DNA from 4 places in the Paenibacillus sp. FSL P4-0176 genome. Region 1 is predicted to be linked to each of the others. Evidence: riboswitches for the same ligand, from Rfam matches in the RefSeq annotation. Region 1 holds a riboswitch; each other region holds the start of a gene.
The links. Region 1 has a riboswitch for thiamine pyrophosphate ahead of MKY95_RS02380 (ABC transporter substrate-binding protein). Riboswitches for the same ligand answer to the same signal wherever they lie in the genome.

Region 1 (5,024 bases):
TCCGAGGGGGAGTGCTTGAAGCCACTTCTCCAGCAAGCAGTACATTGTCTTCAATGGTACGCCAAGGGAAAAGGGCGGGCTGTTGCGGCATATAACTAATCTTGCCACGCTGTCCCGTTACATTTTGACCGTTCATAAGCACTTGGCCTTCCTGTGGCTTTAGCAGACCGCCGATGATATGGAACAGGGTACTTTTACCGCAGCCAGAAGGCCCGACGATAGCGACAAACTCGCCTTGCTCCACAGTCAGGGACAGTCCGTTCAGAACCGAAAGCCTACTCCGTCGTTCGCGGAATGATGCATGAACATTAACAACGTCCAGTGCAGGTGGAACCGGAGCAGGAGTCGTAATGGCAGGTTGATCAGGCGTAGCCGGGTGATGTTTTTCACCATGCTTTGGCTCCAATACACTTGTTCCTCGTTCAGGCTGGACTTGTTGGTCCAGTTGCCGATTCATATGATCATCACTTCCTAATATACAGATTACATCTTTACTATCGCTTCTGTGGCCGCCAGCCCACAAGCAGCTTCTCCAGTAGGGCAATGAGCAAGAAGAGCAACAAGCTGAGCGCGACAATAATCATGATTGCCACGAATAGGCGATCCGTGCGATAGGCTGACTTTTGCAACATCATATAATAACCAATACCCTTGTCTGCACCAATCCATTCGGCAATGATGGCACCCATCACGCTATAGGTAGCGGCGATTTTGACACCGGAGAACACGGATGGCAGAGCATGAGGAAGCTCCAGCTTCCAGAAAATCTGATGACGTTTCGCACCAGCCATGCGCATATAGTTCATCATCGCCGCGTCAGTACGGGTCAAGCCATCCATCGCCGCCACTGCAACAGGGAAGAAGCAGACGAGGATGATCGTAATCAGCTTGGGCAACAGCCCGAATCCAAACCAGATTAACAGGAGCGGCGCGAGCGCGATGGTTGGGATATTTTGACTAAGAATAAGTAAAGGGTACAGGGCTGACTTGAGAAAAGGGACCAAATGCAGTACCATCGCAATCAGTAATCCAACCGCTGTTCCAGCGGCGAATCCAATCAGCGTTAACTGAATGGTTGCGGAAGCGTGCATGCCAAGCCGTTCGGCCTGGGTTGCCGCTTCGCGGGCGATGTCGGACGGTGAAGGCAGCATCCATTTCTCAATATGGAAGAGGGAGACGGCTCCCTGCCATATCGCTATAAAGAGAATAACCGCCACAATGGGCGGCCATACACTTTTGAAATAGGCAGGCATTAGCGATACTTCTCCGTCAGGGTATCCATGCTGAAGCCGGTAGGGCTATGGGCGATTTTGATCTGGGAGATGATGCTTGGGCTGCCAGCCTCCACGAGTACCTCGTGCATTTTACGGACAACTTCCAGCAGTTCCTCTAGTTCCCCCTCCATCGTGGTGTCGAGCGCGTTCACCTGATATTTCAGGCCGGATTGCTGAATAACTTCAATGGCGCGATCAACGTAAGGATAAGAGTTCTCGCCATTTGGCGTTTTCGGGATAACCTGAATACTAAGTAGTGTGCTTGCCATGAGAGATCACGGCTCCTTTCGTGATAAATAAAATGAACTAATGACTGTTACACTTGCCACTTCGATGACAGAATAACCTTCCAATCGCTGTTATCCCCAGATTTTTTTGATTCCCTTTCTCTAAAGGGAAAATCCGGTGATAAAGGCGACCGCTTCGCTTTTTCACGTTATTTCTGTCCTCTCCGTCATCGTGTAAATATTAAGTTCGTTTTATATGAGAAATTTTATTGGGGTAAAAACTCGTTCGTATATGCCTTGCTCACATCGATCTGTTCATCCAGCAGTTTTTTGCTAAACATCCAGTCGGTGTAGTTCTGCCACACTTCCTGCTTTTGCTCACCCCAACGCGGGGCGTCATCCGTGTATTTTGGACTAAGCCACTTCTGGCTTGCCAGTACCAAGTCTTTATCCAAGTCCGGTACGGCCTTGATCAGAATGTTTGCTGCGTCTTCGGGATGATCAATTGCGTATTGATATCCTTCTGAAGTGGCTTTCAGGAATGCTTTCACCAACTCAGGGTCGTTTTGGATCGTCTGCTCGTTTGTTACTAGTACAGGCGTGTAGTAATCCAGTGCATCTGAATAATCCTTCACATATAACATGTCGATCGGTTCTCCGCGCAGTTCGGCTTCAATACCTGTCCAGGCGTAGAAAATCCATGCGAAATCGATATCCCGTTTCACTGCGGTGAAAAAGTCGGCATCACCCATGTTAATGTTTTTCACTTTGGATACATCGGCTCCGTCGCCTTCCATAATGGATTGCATCACGGCTTCTTCGACTGGGGAACCCCAACCGCCATAGGTTTTACCTTCAAAATCTTTCGGTGACTTGATATTCCGATCCGCCGGAGCAGCGAAACCAGATGTATTATGCTGAATAACTGCTGCGATGGAGACCAATGGAACACCCTGTGTGCGGGCTTGAGTTACACTCTCCTGATAACTTACGCCAAAAGGCACTTCATTCGAGGCAACCATTGTATCTGCGCCACCGGCACCTGGTTGTACAATCTCAACGTTCAAGCCTGCGGCTTTATAAAAACCTTGATCTACAGCTGCATACAGGCCTGTATGATTCGTATTTGGTGTCCAGTCGAGCACCACTTTAATATCTTTCAGGGCGGCAGTGTCACCTTCGTTGCTGCTTTCCGTATTTGTGTTGCCGTTCTGCCCAGCTGGGGCAGCTTCTTTGCCACCACATGCGGCTACAGTCACCATAAGCACGCATAAGAGCAACAATCCCATCGTTTTACGCCATTTCATCTGTGGTTCTCTCCTTCGGTATGTCCGGCCGATTGGCACGGGGTACTCCTTGGCTTCATATCCAATCATCTTGCATAAATCGACAGATTTATACCAGTTGAGATCTGGATAACGTCACTTTTTTTAGCTCTCTGGCTATATAAAAGAACATTAAAAAAGCGTCCCGTATTCCGGGACGCGTGCAGGCGTTAGAGAGGTGGCGTTCAGCCATAGGGCTGTGCCATTTCGATATACTCCGATTCCTACGCTGGCATGATCCAGATCAGGTCTAAGGGTTAGTATCTTGGTGGGATACACTCTCAGCCGGCCAATTCCGACTCCCCTGGGAAACTATGAAGTTACGGGCATTACTAGGTGTAATTATAGGCCAGAGGGTAGGACCTGTCCAGTCATGAACTGGATAGGGACACGTATAAGTTATAAACAGGCCGTTATACATATGTATAACAGCCTGTTTGGATGTGTTATTTTCAATAATTATCGTGGGGAATCATATAAGGCAATCTGACTGAGTGCAAAAGCATCGGATTTTGGGTCATAACCTACCTGTTTCTGAGTGGTTTCCAGATTTAATCGTTTAAACCGATTATTCGAGATCCCATGCAGTATGGTGAAGGGTTCCAGATCGGTAGTTGTAATTGCTTTGAACATCAAATCACACAAGTCAGCCGGACTAATATACGCGCTCATATCCCTTGCCTCCAGCACGGGTCCGTCCGGTTGAAAATCATCATATGCACCTATACGTATTGCTACACTTTGTAAACCTTCGGTATACGCAAAATAGGAAGCGAGCGATTCTCCAAAACATTTGCTAACCCCGTACAAATTCCGTGGGCGTGTCGGCATGTCCGGATAGACCTGAGCATCAATGGGATACCCCTCGATCGTCTGTGCACTGCTTGCCAGAATGACTCTTCGTACACCTTGGTCCTTGGCTGCACGGAATACATTAAATGTGCCTTTGATATTGATGTCCAACAACGATTCATAAAATCCGGCATGCGGGGAAGGATCTCCCGCCAGATGTACAACCACATCCATGCCTTCGCAAGCATGCTGACAGGCTTCGGGGTCTGTCACATCCAGTGTCATGATCTCATGGCCTGTCCCTTGATACGTATGCAGTCTGTCGATATTCAAATCCGTTAGTCGCAGGTGAAATGTCTCTGACAAGTGTTGGGACAAGTCACGTCCAATTTTTCCGGCTGCGCCGGTAATTAAAATGTTCATGAAATCAGCTCCATTTCTTAGCGCTGGAAGAACTCAATCCATTCCTTTTCAGGTCCATAGATGAAGAAATAGCGGTAACCGTTAGGCAGTGTAATAATCTCTCCATCGATAAATTCGGCTTCGGTGGATTGAATGCGTTTGTACTCAGAATCAAGATCATCCACGTGGATCGCAAAATGGTGCACCGTACCTTCGGAAGGCAGCTTGTCGCTGTATCCTTGAATTAGCTCAATCTCAGTCTCGTTACTTCCATTGAAGCCGAGAAAGGCGAGCTGAATGACGCCGTTAGTATGGGTTACCCGGTCTTTCAATTCAAGACCAACAATCTCCGTATAGAAACGCAGCGTGGTCTCCAGATCACGCACGGCAATGCCGACGTGGTCAATGCGCTTTTGAAAACTCACAATCAAAAACCTCCTTATGTAGTGAATGTTTCTACCATTTTAAGGGATATCATAGAGCTGTACTACATGGTTGTCAAATCCAATTTTAATTTGGAAAAACCATAACTGTTCACAGAATGTTCACTTATGTGGAGGGTTTCCTCATCTCTATAATTACGAAGGTAAACAGAGAGGATGAGAGAATTGCCAACAAGCAAGAGGGAACAAATTATTTTCGGATTAATGATGTGTACAGGAATGGTCTTGGTCATGATGTTCTTCAATCTATGGCACAGTGGGTTACTCGGCAAGATGTCCCCGATTGAGATACTGCTTCAATTCATATTATGTTTTGTCATCGCGTTTCTGGTGGAGTCTTTCATAGTTGGCCCTGTGGCGAGAAAGATTGCATTCTCATTGCTCTTCGACAAGTCCAACAAGATTTTGGGTGTGCTCGTTATGTCATTTTTTATGGTGATTGGCATGGTTCTGATCATGTCCATGTATGGAATGATCTCGGCTTATCTCGCTGATCAATTAAGTGGGTCATCCGTACTCCGTACGTATCTCCATACCATTGCTCGTAACTTCAGCCTTGCG
Region 2 (5,024 bases), 3.2 Mb from region 1:
CTGAAGGGTGACTCTTCGGGATCAGCCAGTTTCCGCACTTTATGGGATCATAGTAACCTGTATATCCTCGTGGATGTACAGGATGCAAAGGCAGATGTGAATGACAGAGTAGATATCTTTGTTGATCTCAATAATGGCAAGACCACTTCATATGAAGCAGATGACCGACACGTAATCATTAAGCGGTCGGGCAAAGCTGAGGGTGTGGAGCAGCGTTCATATCGTGTACGCGAGACAAAAGCCGGATATCAGGTTGAATTGTCCATTCCGTGGGGTGGTATCCAAGTCGGATCAGAATATGAAGCCGGATTGGATATCCGTGTGACTGATGGCGGTTCAAGTGGGACACAACCTTATAATCCACTGTACTGGAATGATAGAACACAATCTCAGGAACAGGATACAAGCAAATACGGCGTGATTCAACTCGCCCCTATGCCCAAATCTGCACAAGCTGTGCAAGGGATTGTTCAGATTGATGGGAAGAAAGACACATCATGGAATAAGGCTGCACCATTTGAAGTAAAACGGTTGAACCAGAGCGAAGGTGCAGAGGCAGTGGCTCGCGCAATGTGGTCAGGTGAGTATCTATACCTGCTGATCGACGTCACTGATCCAAACATCATTACAGATAGTATCAACCCATGGGATCAGGATTCGGTTGAGATTTTCCTGGACGAGAATCACCAGCGCACACCGTATTTTCAATATGATGATGCCCAGTTCAGAATCAGTGCAGACAATGTGGGAACCTTTGCAGGGGGTGCCTCACCTGGACGCCTTGTAAGTGCTGTGAAGAAAACAAATAAAGGATATCTCGTAGAAGCCAGAATTCATTTACAATCATTGACGCCCAAAGCAGGAAATGTTCTCGGTTTCGAGCTCCAAATTAACGACAACCAGGGCGGAGGTAAGCAGAGCGTAGCCAAGTGGAATGATACGACCAATGAGAGCTGGAGAAATACTTCCCAGTACGGAATACTCACTTTTGTCGGAAAGAACAAACTCGGGCATTAAACCATCGGCAGTAGTTGCAAGAATAGAAACCATCATAACAGTGGCTGAAACTCAACCATTGTTGTGATGGTTTTCATCGTTTACATCCGTCACCAAAGGTGATGAGGGGCGATACAATCTTCCTTGACTATATTTAACAGCCCTTGATATACTAAATGGATGTTATTTTATCTTTTATGGGAATAGGAAAGTAATCAACTACATACAACCGTTTGCGAGGGAGCCTTAACCGGCTGAGAGGGTGTTAAACCGACCTTACCTGATTTGGATAATGCCAACGTAGGGATGCAACGATGAAACACTGTACTTGGGTAGCTCATGCGAACCCCCTTGTTTTAGTGTATTTGTCTGCGAAACATCCATAGGATGTTTCGTTTTTTTGTTTTTAAATACGTACATTATGAATTGGAGGAACACATGTTGACTATTTCAGAGAGACTATATCAGGCAGCACAGCCTGTGTGGAAGGAATGTCTTGAGCATCCCTTTGTTAAAGGAATCGGAGATGGTTCCTTAACGGTTGAACAATTTCGTTATTATTTGCTGCAAGACTACTTGTACCTGTTCGATTATGCCCGCGTATTTGCACTAGGTATTGTCAAGTCGCACGACCCCAAATTGATGCAGTTTTTTAGTGAAAACGTAGATAACATCCTGAATGGTGAAATGAAAATTCATCGTTCTTATATGGAGCGATTAGGAATTACAGAGGATCATGTTTTCCAGGTAAAACCTGCCCTGAAAAATGCAGCCTATACTAACTATATGCTCTCTGTTTCCCATGCGGGTGGCATAGCAGAAGTACTTGTATCCATTCTGGCCTGCTCATGGAGCTATGCAGAGATTGGTCAAGTCCTTGCCCAAAAGCCAGGTGCAGCTGAGCATCCTTTTTACGGAGAGTGGATCACAGGATATGCTTCCTCTGAATACAACAGCAACAATCAATCCCTAGTGACGTTAACTGATAAGCTATTAGAAGGCTGTAGCGAGGGAACGTACCAACGGATGGAGGATATTTTCGTGATGTGCAGTCGCTTTGAGCTTGATTTTTGGGAAATGTCATGGAAGCTGGAGCCTTAAGTTCACTGTAGTCAATTAAAGTAGAGAGCAGCGGCCATAAACAGTCTCAGGATAGAAATAAGTAGAATACGTAAAGGAACGCTTGCAATAAGCGTGTTTCGTGACGATGCCAAAAAAAGGGCGGATAGTGTCCGCCTTTTTTCATTGTTGAAATTCTTGACACAGGGACATTTTGTTCTCTGAAGTCTCTGGCTAAAATCAAAAAGGGTGTCAGGACGGAATGTTCATAGCAGTCTGAATGTTTTTCAGATCGAGCTGAATTTGCTCTGCAATATGGTAAGGGTGGTATAAACCATGCTGCACCATGTAATTTGATATCTTTTCATGAGAATCTATGGCTTCATCGAGCTGTTTCATCAAAATTTGTTTGATTTCGGGGGTGGCACATTCGGTCACAGCCATGGCGTAGTTTCTGACACCGCTCTTGGCGTTCATCAAAAAATCCATTGCGATCACGTCATCGGTCAGCGTATTAAGACCAGTCATGTGTTCTAATATTGGGTTCATTTTTTTATCTCCTATACAGTCGCTTTAGACAGCACTCCACCGAGCTCCTGAAGCTGCTGTTGTGATAAGATCGCATCTTGTTGCAAAATTTGCTTGAGCTCCGGGTCGGTTACCAGAGCTTGCATGGTCTTGGATTTAGTCATACAAACCGTCTTGAACGCAGCTATTTCATGTACCTCGAGCATCTCATGCAAAGCGTATGTGGAATCCATTCAGATTGTCCTCCCATGTATCTATTCATATTTAAGGCTTTAAGATGACTTTAATGCAATCGTCCGTTTTTGTATCGAACACTTCATAGCCCCGTTTGGCCTCGCTGAGCGGAATGACGTGCGTAACAATGTCGCCAGGGTCCACTTTGCCAGACGTAACCAACTCGTACATGTATGGCATGTAGTGAATGACCGGAGCTTGTCCGGAACGGATATTCACGTTTCGCTGCATGATATCACCGAGCGGGAATCCGTTATAACGTCCGCCGTATACCCCAGTGACTTGAATGGTGCCACCTTTGCGAACAGCCTGAGATGCAATGATAAATGCGCTCATGGTGCCGCCTTGCAGTTTCATACCGCTGGCTAGAAATTCAAGATCGCTCATCTTGCCGTCCATTCCTACCGCATCAATGACAACATCGGCGCCGCCTTTGGTCATTTCCTTGAGAGTGTTCCCAATATTCTTATCCTGTTCGAAGTTTACTATTTCCACATTGTTTGTTCGCTTCGCATGCTTTAAGCGGTAATCGACATAGTCGACGGCTATGACCCGCTTAGCTCCTTTCAGCCAGCAGAACTTCTGGGCTAGGAGTCCGACCGGGCCGCAGCCGAGCACAATGACCGTATCTCCATTTTTAACGCCGGCGTTATCTACGCTCCAGAATGCCGTCGTCATGGCATCGGCGATCAAGCTTAGCTTTTCGTCCGGTTGTTCGCAGTTTTCAGGGATCTTAAAGTGGGTAAAATTAGCAAATGGGACCCGTAAATACTCCGCTTGCCCGCCGGGATATCCGCCGGTCGTTCCGGAGTAGCCGAAATATGCGCCCATATCCCCGTGTTCGTTGGAATTGTCACATTGGCTTTCCAGCTGATTTTTGCAAAAAAAGCATTCTCCGCATGCGATGTTAAACGGGATGATTACGCGGTCGCCTTTTTTTACCTTGGTCACGCCAGGGCCCACTTCTTCTACGATCCCCATCGGCTCATGTCCGATGACATAGTTTTCCTGAAGGTTAGGGATCATCCCGTGAATAAGATGAAGGTCAGAACCGCAAATCGCGGTACTGGTGATCTTTACGATCATATCGTCCGGTTTCACAATCTTCGCATCCGGCACCTCTTTGACCACGACATTTTTAACCCCTTGATACGTTACCGCCTTCATGCTTTATGTCCTCCAATATGTTCATCTGGGGTCCGATCAAACATCCCTTTACGTGACGTATCACCCGGGAACAGATTCATCTGCCCGATCATCACCGTATTTTTCGCCGAAAGCTGATCGAGTTGGTACTGTTCGTTCAGCTCATAAGGATGAAACCATTTTTTGCGAATCATGAGCTCCGAAATTTCTTGGTGCATTGAAATTCCCTGCTTCAGATGAGTATGCAACAGGGCTCTTACATCCGGTGAAGCCGTTTCCGTCAGGGCGATGGACAAATTACGTACACCCTCCTTGGCACGAAGAAGGAAGTCCATGGCAAAAGTCATATCTGCCATTTCCGGCATATTCAATGAATTAATCGGATCTAAATAATCGGTATTCATCTGAGTTCCCCTTAATGTGTTATAGGTGTCGGATTATTCGGAACGGGTGCTTGAAAAGGAGCTCTTGCGTAGATTGCTTGCAGCTCAGCAATCTGTTGTATGGATTGAATTACGTCTTTCTGCATTAATGCTTTTAGCTCTTGGTCAAAGACCAGGCCTTGCATAAGTTTCGACTTAGCGATGCAGAGCGTTTTGAAGTTTAACGCTTCATGCAGTTCCATCGATTCGTGCGGCGCTAGCGTTGGATTAGCCATTCAGAAATGATCCCCTCCTTTTTCATCAAGATTAGATTTTCCAATGCATCGGATCTTATACTAATATGGATCACCGGAGAGGTAAGATCCGAATATTCCCATACAGTCGCAGGGATATAAACAAAATCTCAATCCCATACTTATTTCTGTTTAAATGAATGATCTTACTCATGGAAGGAGGAGTCACGGTGCCCAATAAAAACAAAATTGATCTAGCAACCGAAAACGCAAGAAAACCAGCAGAAGATGCACTTAACTCGAGTGGTAGTAATACGCTGGAGAAGCATGCATCTAACGCGGTTTCTAAGGTGCAGACGGCTTTAAATCAGGCAATAAGCTCGTTAAGTGAATCTAATGCGGCAACAAATTCACAAGCGTTGGAGATTGCCAGGCAGCAATTGAC
Region 3 (5,024 bases), 3.6 Mb from region 1:
CCAACGTATCCAGGAAATGCTTCTGATTACGTTCCTCCAGATTCAGACGACGAACAGCAAAGGTTAAAACTTCCGTTTCAGATGCTTCCACAGCCTGACTTTGCACTTCCAGATCGGAAAACTTGCCTGTTCCGAGCAACAATCTGGACTCAAACGTATATTTACCAATGTTCAACATCATCAACCGCCTCCTACAAAATGTACAATCTCAATTCGATCGCCTTCTCTTAATGCCGTCGTTTCATGGTACTCGCGGGTTAAAATATGCTTATTCAGCTCTACAACTACAGTCTTGACTTGCAAATCAAAAGATTGGAGTAATTTATCCACACGATTCAATCTGTCTTCAATCTCCATCCGTTGACCATTAACGATGATATTCACTGCACCACTCCCTTTCTGTTCAATCGCTCAGGGCTCAGCGCCTCAATTCCGAGCTCTTCTGAGCTTTTGCCCGCGAGCAATTCAGCGATTAGTCTGCCTGTTATCGCACTGAGCAAAATACCGTTACGGTAATGTCCAAAGGCGGCAAACAGCCCGGGAACACTTTCGCAAGCACCTATATAAGGTAGACCATCCGGAGTTGCCGGCCTTACGCCTGCCCACGCCCGCAAAAATTGTGCCTCTTTCATCCCAGGCACCCAGTGGGTAGCCGCTGTTAATAGCTTCTGAACACCCTGTACAGAAACGTTTAAATCCGTTCTGCCTGGCAGACTGGTTGCCCCGAGCCAAACCTCTCCATTGGCTTTGGGAACAATATAGATATCCTCTGCATACACCGTTCTGTCAGGTCTGTACCCTGCATGTTCATTTGAGAACTGAACGGCGGCTATTTCACCTTTTACAGACCACACAGGCAAGCTCAGATTCACATGTCTCATCAACTCTTCACTCTGTAATCCAGCCGCTATAATGACATGTTTGCATTTCATCTCACCGATCGATGTGGTGATCCCCTGCACGCCGTGTTCGTTTGCTTGCACACGTATATCCTGTATGTCCTCAATGACCCCCGCTCCCAATGCTTGAGCGGATTCAGCATATGCCTTCGTTAGATGGACTGGAAGAATCTCACTCTCATAAGGTCTGTAGTAGGCTCCATACGTATCTCTGTTAAGCCATGATGCCTCCTGTTGCACAACGGAACGATCCCACCACACCTCATCAGCAGAAGCAGACAACGCAGACTTCCGATTGTCCTTATAACTACTTAATTCACTGTATGAACGAAAAGGAGTTAGGAATCCCTGGCGTTGCAGACCAGTCTCTGCCTCACTTAGTGTAGCCATTAGCACCTGTTGCTCATGAAGTAACTGTCTACTCTGTCTGGCGAGCTTAGCCATCAAAGGATGAGCAAAATCCTCACTATCTGCCGCCAGCATTCCAGCCGCCGCACAAGAAGTGCCTCCCGCAATCGCCGAACGCTCCAGCAACATCACATCCTGTCCACGGGAAGCAAGCTCATACGCAATGGCACAACCAACAACGCCTCCACCTACAATAATCGTTTCTGCATGAATCTTATCCGGTCTATCAGTAATGATCTTTTTCATCCTCTCATCTCCTTGATTCAGCGGCTCAAACTTTCTGTAGCAACGATAGCCTGCCTTAATAATGCAGCAGCCCGATCCGGGGAATCGCTCGCCCATACATTCGAGATCACAGCGACTCCCTGTGCGCCTGCAGAGCGAATAGCGTGAATGTTTCCCGGTTCGATGCCCCCAATTGCCATGACAGGAATGGAGACACCAGAGCACACTTCAGCCAGAGCATAAAATCCTCTTGGTTCAAGATCAGGCTTACTGTTGGTTGAGTAGACATGCCCGAAGAAAAGGTAATCAGCTCCCCGTTCTTCAGCGATTTTTGCCTCATCGATTGAATGAACAGATACACCCAGACGAATTCGCTGGACATTGCTTATAACAGCAGGGTTGTAGTTACGTATAGCCTCTTGCCCCCAATGTACACCGCCATAGATGTCATTCTGTGGTGGCAGTTCTGAACCATTGATAACGATGCGACAAGACGGAACGCCAACGCTACGCAGACTTTCAGCCCAACCGATCTTGTCTTGCCACGAGAATTGTTTCTCTCGTATATGGATGTAGTCCACCCATGGCCAAACGTCCTTTGCAGCTTTTACAAAAGATGCTTGATTCCCTACACCCGTAGATACAACATGCAATTCAAATGATTCGTGAACATGTTCATGAGAACTTACCGTACTGTTCATCCCCTTCCATGTGTGAATGCTATGAAAACACAAAAAAGCCACTCCCGTAGGGGAGTGGCTGCGTATTAATTATAGGACCAGATGACTGACTGATACATACAGTTCATTTCGTGCAATAAAGCTATAGACCTTATAGCCATAACGTTATACACGCAACTGCATGTTTCAATTCGTTAAGCAGACGGTTGAAATCCTTCCGAATTGCCGTTTGCTCACGTCATCCACTGAAACGCGCTCGCCACTTCCCTACGCTGGTATGATCCAGATCAGGTGCAAAGGGTCCGGAATCGCATTCTTCCATCTCAGCCACATCGTGTGGCCCCCCTAGTGTTCATATGAAGTTGTAGCCTATGTTACCATAGAAGGATTTTTTTGTCACCGTTCATTTCTATTAAGCGTTGCTTGAATTGTCTAGTTTTTCTCAGACCATTCTTCAACATTCCATGTTTTGGTAACCCAACCCTCGTAGAAATCAGGTTCATGAGATACCAGCAACACCGTTCCCTTGAATTCTTGCAAGGCACGCTGTAACTCAGCTTTAGCTGTGACATCCAAATGGTTCGTCGGCTCATCGAATAGAATCCAGTTGCTTTCACGCATCAAGAGTTTGCATAGACGAACCTTGGCTTGCTCTCCACCACTCAGCATGTTAAGCGGACGGGTAATGTGCTCATTTTTCAACCCGCAGCGAGCGAGATGACCCCGGACCTCATTCTGGGTCAAATGTGAAAACTCATTCCAGACATCCTCAATCGGCGTGATATTTCCAGCACGAACTTCCTGCTCAAAATAGGCCGTTTCGAGATAATCTCCCAAAAAGGTCTTTCCACTGAGTGGAGATATTTTGCCCAAGATGGTTTTCAGCAGCGTCGATTTACCCACACCATTACAACCTACGATGGCAATTTTCTCACCACGTTCAATTGTCATTGTCATCTTAGGCAGCAAAGGATACGTATATCCAATTTCAAAATCAATGCCCTCAAAGACCGTTTTGCTACTCGCACGGGCATCCTTGAATTTGAACGTTGGTTTGGCCGCTTCATCTGGACGATCAATACGTTCAATTCTGTCCAGCTGTTTCTCCCGGCTCTTCGCTCGACCTGAAGTTGAAGCACGTGCCTTGTTACGCTGAATGAAATCTTCCTGCTTCTTGATGTACTCTTGCTGCTTCTCGTACGCATCAATATGCTGGGCTTTATTCATATCAGCCATCTCGAGGAACTTGTCATAGTTCGCTGCATATCTCGTTAATTTGGCAAATTCCAAATGATAAATGACATTTACGACTTCATTCATGAATTCCGTGTCATGGGAGATTAAAAGAAACGCATGAGGGTAGTCCTTCAGGTAACGTGACAACCATTCAATGTGCTCTACATCCAGATAGTTGGTCGGCTCATCCAGCAAAAGGGCTGTAGGTTTCTCAAGCAGAAGCTTGGCAAGAAGCACCTTGGTACGTTGCCCACCACTTAGAGCTGCGACATCCCGATCAAGACCAATTGCGGACAAACCAAGACCATTGGCCATCTCTTCCACTTTTACGTCAATCAGATAAAAATCGCCCTGTTCCAGTTGTTCCTGAATATCGCCCATCTCTTCCAGCAACTGCTCCAGCTTATCTGGATCTGCATCTGCCATCTGGTCCGTTATATTCATCATTTCTTTTTCTAATTCAAGCAACGGAAGGAATGCATCTTTAAGAACGTCACGAATAGTTTTGCCTGGGGTAAGCTTTGTGTGCTGATCCAGATATCCATAACGTACCTTAGGTGTCCATTCTACTTTTCCACTATCTTTAAGCAATTTACCGGTAAGGATGTTCATTAATGTGGATTTACCCACACCATTGGCACCAACAAGTCCTACACGCTCTCCGGCAAGTAAACGAAACGATACATTTTTAAATAACGTGCGATCTCCAAAATTGTGACTTACGTTCTCTACTGACAATAAACTCATAAGATGAGGTTGCTCCTATCTATTAGACATTACTTTTGTTATTGTTCCGAAACCCTATTCTAGCACAGGTCCCGTCTTTTCTGAAAGTAATGTAAACAGTTCAGGAACCTCTTACATGATTTTATCATACAGGCTACCCTAACGATTAGAGCATTTATATTCAAAATAGCCTTGTGCAGCTGCTTGTCTTGCGTCTGTGAACACCTCTTCAGCACGGTAACCATTACCACATGTGGAGGGGTAATAGTACTTGATACCCGTTAAAGGATCTACCCCACCTACGATAGCCGTTTTCTTCACAAGTCTGCCTCCACCGATCGCATAATTGTTGATCTTTTGGTCACCCACACCTATACCTTGGATAAAGGCCATAATCCCTGTATCGTTAATGGAGTTGTACCAATCTTCCTGCGCAATCAGGGGCATCGTAAACGTATAGGAAATACCGTTCTTTCTGGCAAACTCATTATGGCGGTTAATCACATCAGCCAGATCATCCTGTACAGCAGTCACAATCCGGCTTTGTCTAACTTGCTCAAATACGCTGGTATTCTGAAGTAAAGGAATCTGTGTGCTTGAGGCCAGTTCTTTTTGGAATCCCTCAATCCATTTCCCTGCGCTTGCGTCAAAGGCATATACGTAGTCGTCCAGTGTAAAGTTAATACTGTTACCATTAGAATCTGAATATGTATAAGGTTTCTTGGGACTCCACACTTGCCTTAAAGAATCTTCACGGTTACCTGTCAACTCTGTTTCTGTGGACAACATATAATAGCCATCATAATCCAGAATAACCACGGCAGGAATGTAATTAAACATGTTTCGAATA
Region 4 (5,024 bases), 260 kb from region 1:
ACTGATAATGTTAATAATCGTGAGCGGTTTATGGTTGCATTAACAGGAAAGTGGAAATCAATGCCTTTTTGGCGCTTATCTGATGCTTATGGCGCTTCTTTTGATAAAGAAATTTGGAGAACAGTTCCAGGTTCTGGGTATTATGAAGATAAAGTCAAGTATAGCGGAAACTCTACGTTTACAACTTTAGGAAGTGGACGTAATTTCTCATATACTGGTGAGAATGGTGTTGGATTCAATGCTGATCTCAAAGGGGGCATTATTATAACAGAACAGGTTGCCTCTGCCGTCTTTACAATAGAACATAAAAAGCAAGGAAATCAAAGTGGTCTATCTCAAATACAATCCAATTACTACCACATTAAAGGTACGGGCAGTGTAGGATTGAGTTTTGGAGCTCTAGAGGTTAGCTTCTCAGGCTCTGCTGATAATGATTCCAGAGGTACACTTAAAAATTTTAATTATTAATAAAGTCTTTGTTAAATATGTTTATGTAATATAAGGTAGAATAAATTTAAATTAACAAAAGAGAACGATATAAAAATCGTTCTCTTTTACACATTTCACTCAAAAAGAGAGGTGAATAAATTAATGCGATTTTTATATATTCTTATCTTGTTCCTAGTCGGTATGGGTTCTTCCGCACTTCTACATGCTAGTAATCTTAAACTTTCTGATGGCGTGCTGTTTGTCATCGCAGGTATCCTATTTCAGATTTGGCGTAAGTTGGATTGAATCCAAGAGTTACGGTGAAGCGGGTTTGGCCTTGTCCAAACATTAATCAATATTTATAATTTAAAGCTTCAAAAAACCTTCATCACTTGGCTCCCTTAGGAACGTGTTCGATATTCCTCGGCCTTTTCCTGCATCCCGGCAGCTACAGCCTCATTCTCGGACAATCCTTTGTCCGCCGCAAAGGCACGAATGTCCTGCGTGATGCGCATACTACAGAACTTCGGTCCGCACATGGAGCAGAAATGAGCTTCTTTGGCCCCTTCTGCTGGCAGCGTCTCATCATGGTAGGATAGCGCACGTTCCGGGTCCAGTGACAGGTTGAACTGGTCACGCCAACGGAACTCGAACCGCGCTTTGGACAATGCGTCATCGCGGCGCTGGGCACGTGGATGTCCCTTCGCCAGATCGGCGGCGTGGGCCGCGATCTTGTAGGCGATGACCCCTTCCCGCACATCATCCTTGTTGGGCAGGCCCAAATGTTCTTTTGGCGTAACATAACAGAGCATCGACGTGCCGAACCAGCCAATCATGGCTGCCCCAATGGCGGATGTGATGTGATCATATCCTGGCGCAATGTCGGTCGTTAGCGGCCCAAGTGTGTAGAACGGTGCTTCTTTACAGATCTCCATCTGCAAGTCCACATTCTCCTTGATCTTATGCATCGGCACATGACCCGGGCCTTCGATCATCACCTGCACATCATGCTTCCATGCGATCTGCGTCAGTTCCCCAAGCGTGGCCAGTTCCGCCATCTGAGCTTCGTCATTCGCATCGTAGATACTGCCTGGACGAAGTCCATCTCCCAGCGAAAACGCTACATCATACCCTTTCATAATCTCGCAGATTTCTTCAAAATGGGTATACAAAAAATTCTCCTGATGATGCGCCAGACACCATGCTGCCATAATGGAACCGCCCCGAGACACAATGCCTGTCATTCGCTTGGCGGTCATGGGGATATAACGCAGCAATACACCTGCATGAATCGTAAAGTAGTCCACGCCCTGCTCTGCCTGCTCTATGAGTGTGTCACGGTACAACTCCCAAGTCAGCGCTTCCGCTTCGCCATTCACCTTTTCCAGCGCCTGATACAGCGGCACCGTACCAATCGGCACAGGTGAATTACGGATAATCCATTCCCGGGTGGTATGAATGTTTTTGCCTGTGGACAGATCCATTACGGTATCTGATCCCCATCGTACTGCCCAAGTCATCTTCTCGACCTCTTCCTCAATGGAGGAAGATACGGCAGAGTTACCTATGTTGGCATTGATCTTCACATGAAAATGACGACCAATCAACATCGGCTCACTCTCCGGGTGATTGATGTTGGATGGCAGAATGGCCCGTCCACTCGCCAGCTCCTGTCTTACAAATTCCGGTTCCACGCCTTCACGAATAGCGGCGAACTCCATCTCTGCCGTAATGACTCCCTGCCTCGCATAATGCATCTGAGTCACACAGCGTCCTGTCTGTGCTCGCAGCGGTTTGCCTCGTAATCCAGGGTACTCTTCGGCTCCAGCTCTCTTTCCTCCGGGCTTCAGTCCGTTATCCTCCGGTTTAACCGTACGGCCTTGATAAGCTTCAACATCGCCACGCTCTGTGATCCAACGGGTGCGCAGGGCTGGCAAACCTGCGCGGATATCCGCATGAAATGCGGGATCGGTCATCGGGCCGCTCGTATCGTAGACACGCAACGGTTCGTTATGCTCCACCCCTTGGGGAGTATTCGTGTCATGAAGGGCTATCTCACGCTCCGGTACAGCAATGTCCGGCCGTGAGCCCTGAATGTAGACTTTGCGGCTGCCCGGAAAGGGCTGGACCCGTCCGGCCGCCCCTGTTTCTTTTTCCACCTGCTGACCGTTATGTTCCTGTTCCATCGCTTGTTGTCCCGTTTGATTTCCTGTACTCATGTTCACTTGTCTCCTCCTCAGTGTTCGTCGCTTGTTTGGTTGGTTTCATCATTAGCTCGCTTACGTACCTGTCCCAAATCATGCGCAATGCAGAGAAGAAAGAGCGATCCTACACCAGACCAGGGGAGACACTTTTCATGTACAGTTAACAACAGACGGAGGCTGCCACAGATCATCGATCTATAAGACTTCCCTCCTCATCCAAGCCCACTTCCGCAGGTTATCGAAAAAGAAGCCCATAAAATCCGCGCTATATCGCCCGTTCCCTGTATATAAAAAAGCCGGTCCCCGAAGGAACCGACTTTTATGTCCATCACCAATAATGCACCTTTATGCAGCTCCTTAACGGAGCCCTACAAGGGTCACATCATGTGGTGGTTGTGGTCATATCGCCGATTACTTCCCTACGCTGGTATGATCCAGATCAGGTGCAAAGGGTCCGGAATCTCATGCGATTCCGTCTCAGTCCGGACAATTCGGACTCCCCCAGTAACGTTAATTAGTTGCAGCTTACATAAGCCGCCGTTCATATTCAATGAAGCTGGCCCCGCTGGGCCGTCCATTACAGAGTAGCGCAACCGGAACATAAAAACAACCTTTATATTCCAAATGATCAAACTCTATTGGAGAAAAAACTTACATCAACATCAGGATAACATGAGCCCCATTTGCGTAGCAGCATCCTTCAACACAGGTGCGTATTCATGCAATGTCTCCTGCGAAAGTCGGCTGACAGGTCCTGAGACCGAGAGGGCAGCTGCAATATTGCCTCTGCGATCCATAATCGGTACAGATACCGCGGCAGCTCCCGGCTCACGTTCCTCGTAACTTGTGGCATATCCGTTATCCCGGATATCTCCCATCTGCGCTAAATACACCGCGGGATCAATAAACACCGGCCATTCCGGCCCGTTCATCAGTTCTTCACGATCCTCGTCCGTGGCAAACGCCATCAGGACTTTGCTGGAAGCCCCCACAGACAGCGGGAGTCTAACACCAACGGGAGCAACTCGGCGGATCGCCTGATCACTTTGCACCGCCTGAATACGAATCCGTTCACTCCCATCACGCAGGTACAGACTCACGGTCTCCCCCAATCGATCTCTCAGTCGCTCCATCGCAGGCAGCAGCAGAATAGCGGGATCATCACTGCGGGACATATGAGCTGACAGCTCCCAGATTCGGATGCCAAGTCGGTACTTCTCTGTTGCTGCATCGCGGATCACGAACCCTCGATCCTCCAGCGTAGCCATCAAACGGTGCACTGTACTTTTGTGCAGGCCAATCTGGCTGGCAATTTCGGTGAGTCCCAGATCACTGCGTGTGGTAAAACATAATAATATATCCAGCGCCCGTTCCACAGCCCGGACGGTTAACTTGCGATCTTCCATGGCATAATGCCCTCCTCATGTTTCATCACATGAAACTTGGTTACATAAATTATATGAGAAACGGTCTCATCTGTAAACCAAAAAGAGCCAAAATCAAAATAGGACAACCTGAAAATTTTTCCTTTTTATAAGACTTAATCCCCTGTAATTTACACACTAAGGTAATGTTACCCATATATCTTAAGAACTATATAACAATTGCGTAACAAATGCCCTCAATCAATTGACTTTGACTATATTGGAACATACGATAAAGATATATTACATTAAGATATCGCTCTGAAGCAGGCTCTGAAATCGACGCAATTCTCTTTTCATGTCGTTGTTATCTTCAACTGAACTTCAAAGGAGGGGCATTCATGTATCAATCATCCCAGAGCGAAGCCCCGCTGCAAACAAAAGTGTCCGATCTGCCCTCTTCCCTATCACCGAGGCTGATTCGGTTCAAACATATTATCGTAGCGTTGCTGCTCTCCGTTGTATTTTTTCTACTGTTTTGTTTTATCGCATTGCATGGTTATATCGCATGGGTATTATCCAATCCTACTGTAGCGCCGGTCTTCTCCAATCCAATGCAGGCCAAGAACATGAAGTACGAAGACATCACGTTCCCGGCAGCAGATGGCAGCCGGACGATGCAGGGATGGTATATACCTGCTGACAATGCTGCAAGCAAAACGATTATTTTCAGTCACGGCTATGGTGCCAATCGTGAAGAAACATGGGTACCCATGTATGACCTGGCACACTATGCCCATCAACTTGGGTTTAACGTGGTCATGTTCGATTATGGCTTCGCCTCACAGGTGAACAAAGCTGTAGCCACAGGTGGCAAAGCTGAGTCACAGCAATTGCTCGGTGCGATCCAGTTCGCCAAGCAGCGCGGTGCGCAGGAACTGGTTGTCTGGGGTTTCTCCATGGGTGCCGGTACGGCGCTTCAAACCGGACTGATTACGCAGGAAGTAGATGCGATGATTCTGGACAG

Region 2: linked by a shared signal. The riboswitch ahead of tenA (thiaminase II) and the one ahead of MKY95_RS02380 (ABC transporter substrate-binding protein) in region 1 are both predicted to bind thiamine pyrophosphate.
Region 3: linked by a shared signal. The riboswitch ahead of MKY95_RS18410 (thiamine phosphate synthase) and the one ahead of MKY95_RS02380 (ABC transporter substrate-binding protein) in region 1 are both predicted to bind thiamine pyrophosphate.
Region 4: linked by a shared signal. The riboswitch ahead of thiC (phosphomethylpyrimidine synthase ThiC) and the one ahead of MKY95_RS02380 (ABC transporter substrate-binding protein) in region 1 are both predicted to bind thiamine pyrophosphate.

What each region holds. Positions count from the first base shown of each region.
Region 1 is NZ_CP150242.1:494,107-499,130, forward strand. Features, by position in the region: gene MKY95_RS02365 (ABC transporter ATP-binding protein) at 1-457, opposite strand, end outside; gene MKY95_RS02370 (ABC transporter permease) at 495-1,253, opposite strand; gene MKY95_RS02375 (thiamine-binding protein) at 1,253-1,543, opposite strand; gene MKY95_RS02380 (ABC transporter substrate-binding protein) at 1,768-2,808, opposite strand; TPP riboswitch at 3,030-3,142, opposite strand; gene MKY95_RS02385 (NAD(P)-dependent oxidoreductase) at 3,286-4,041, opposite strand; gene MKY95_RS02390 (VOC family protein) at 4,059-4,445, opposite strand; gene MKY95_RS02395 (hypothetical protein) at 4,620-5,024, shown strand, end outside.
Region 2 is NZ_CP150242.1:3,726,814-3,731,837, forward strand. Features, by position in the region: gene MKY95_RS16760 (endo-1,4-beta-xylanase) at 1-1,017, shown strand, start outside; TPP riboswitch at 1,224-1,321, shown strand; gene tenA (thiaminase II) at 1,435-2,097, shown strand; gene MKY95_RS16770 (spore coat protein) at 2,308-2,604, opposite strand; gene MKY95_RS16775 (hypothetical protein) at 2,616-2,816, opposite strand; gene MKY95_RS16780 (zinc-dependent alcohol dehydrogenase) at 2,848-3,984, opposite strand; gene MKY95_RS16785 (spore coat protein) at 3,981-4,367, opposite strand; gene MKY95_RS16790 (hypothetical protein) at 4,379-4,621, opposite strand; gene MKY95_RS16795 (hypothetical protein) at 4,810-5,024, shown strand, end outside.
Region 3 is NZ_CP150242.1:4,087,621-4,092,644, forward strand. Features, by position in the region: gene MKY95_RS18395 (thiazole synthase) at 1-178, opposite strand, end outside; gene thiS (sulfur carrier protein ThiS) at 181-384, opposite strand; gene thiO (glycine oxidase ThiO) at 381-1,553, opposite strand; gene MKY95_RS18410 (thiamine phosphate synthase) at 1,571-2,233, opposite strand; TPP riboswitch at 2,460-2,569, opposite strand; gene MKY95_RS18415 (ABC-F family ATP-binding cassette domain-containing protein) at 2,645-4,195, opposite strand; gene MKY95_RS18420 (hypothetical protein) at 4,334-5,024, opposite strand, start outside.
Region 4 is NZ_CP150242.1:758,506-763,529, reverse strand. Features, by position in the region: gene MKY95_RS03565 (hypothetical protein) at 1-468, shown strand, start outside; gene thiC (phosphomethylpyrimidine synthase ThiC) at 831-2,615, opposite strand; TPP riboswitch at 3,033-3,146, opposite strand; gene MKY95_RS03555 (IclR family transcriptional regulator) at 3,296-4,039, opposite strand; gene MKY95_RS03550 (alpha/beta hydrolase) at 4,399-5,024, shown strand, end outside.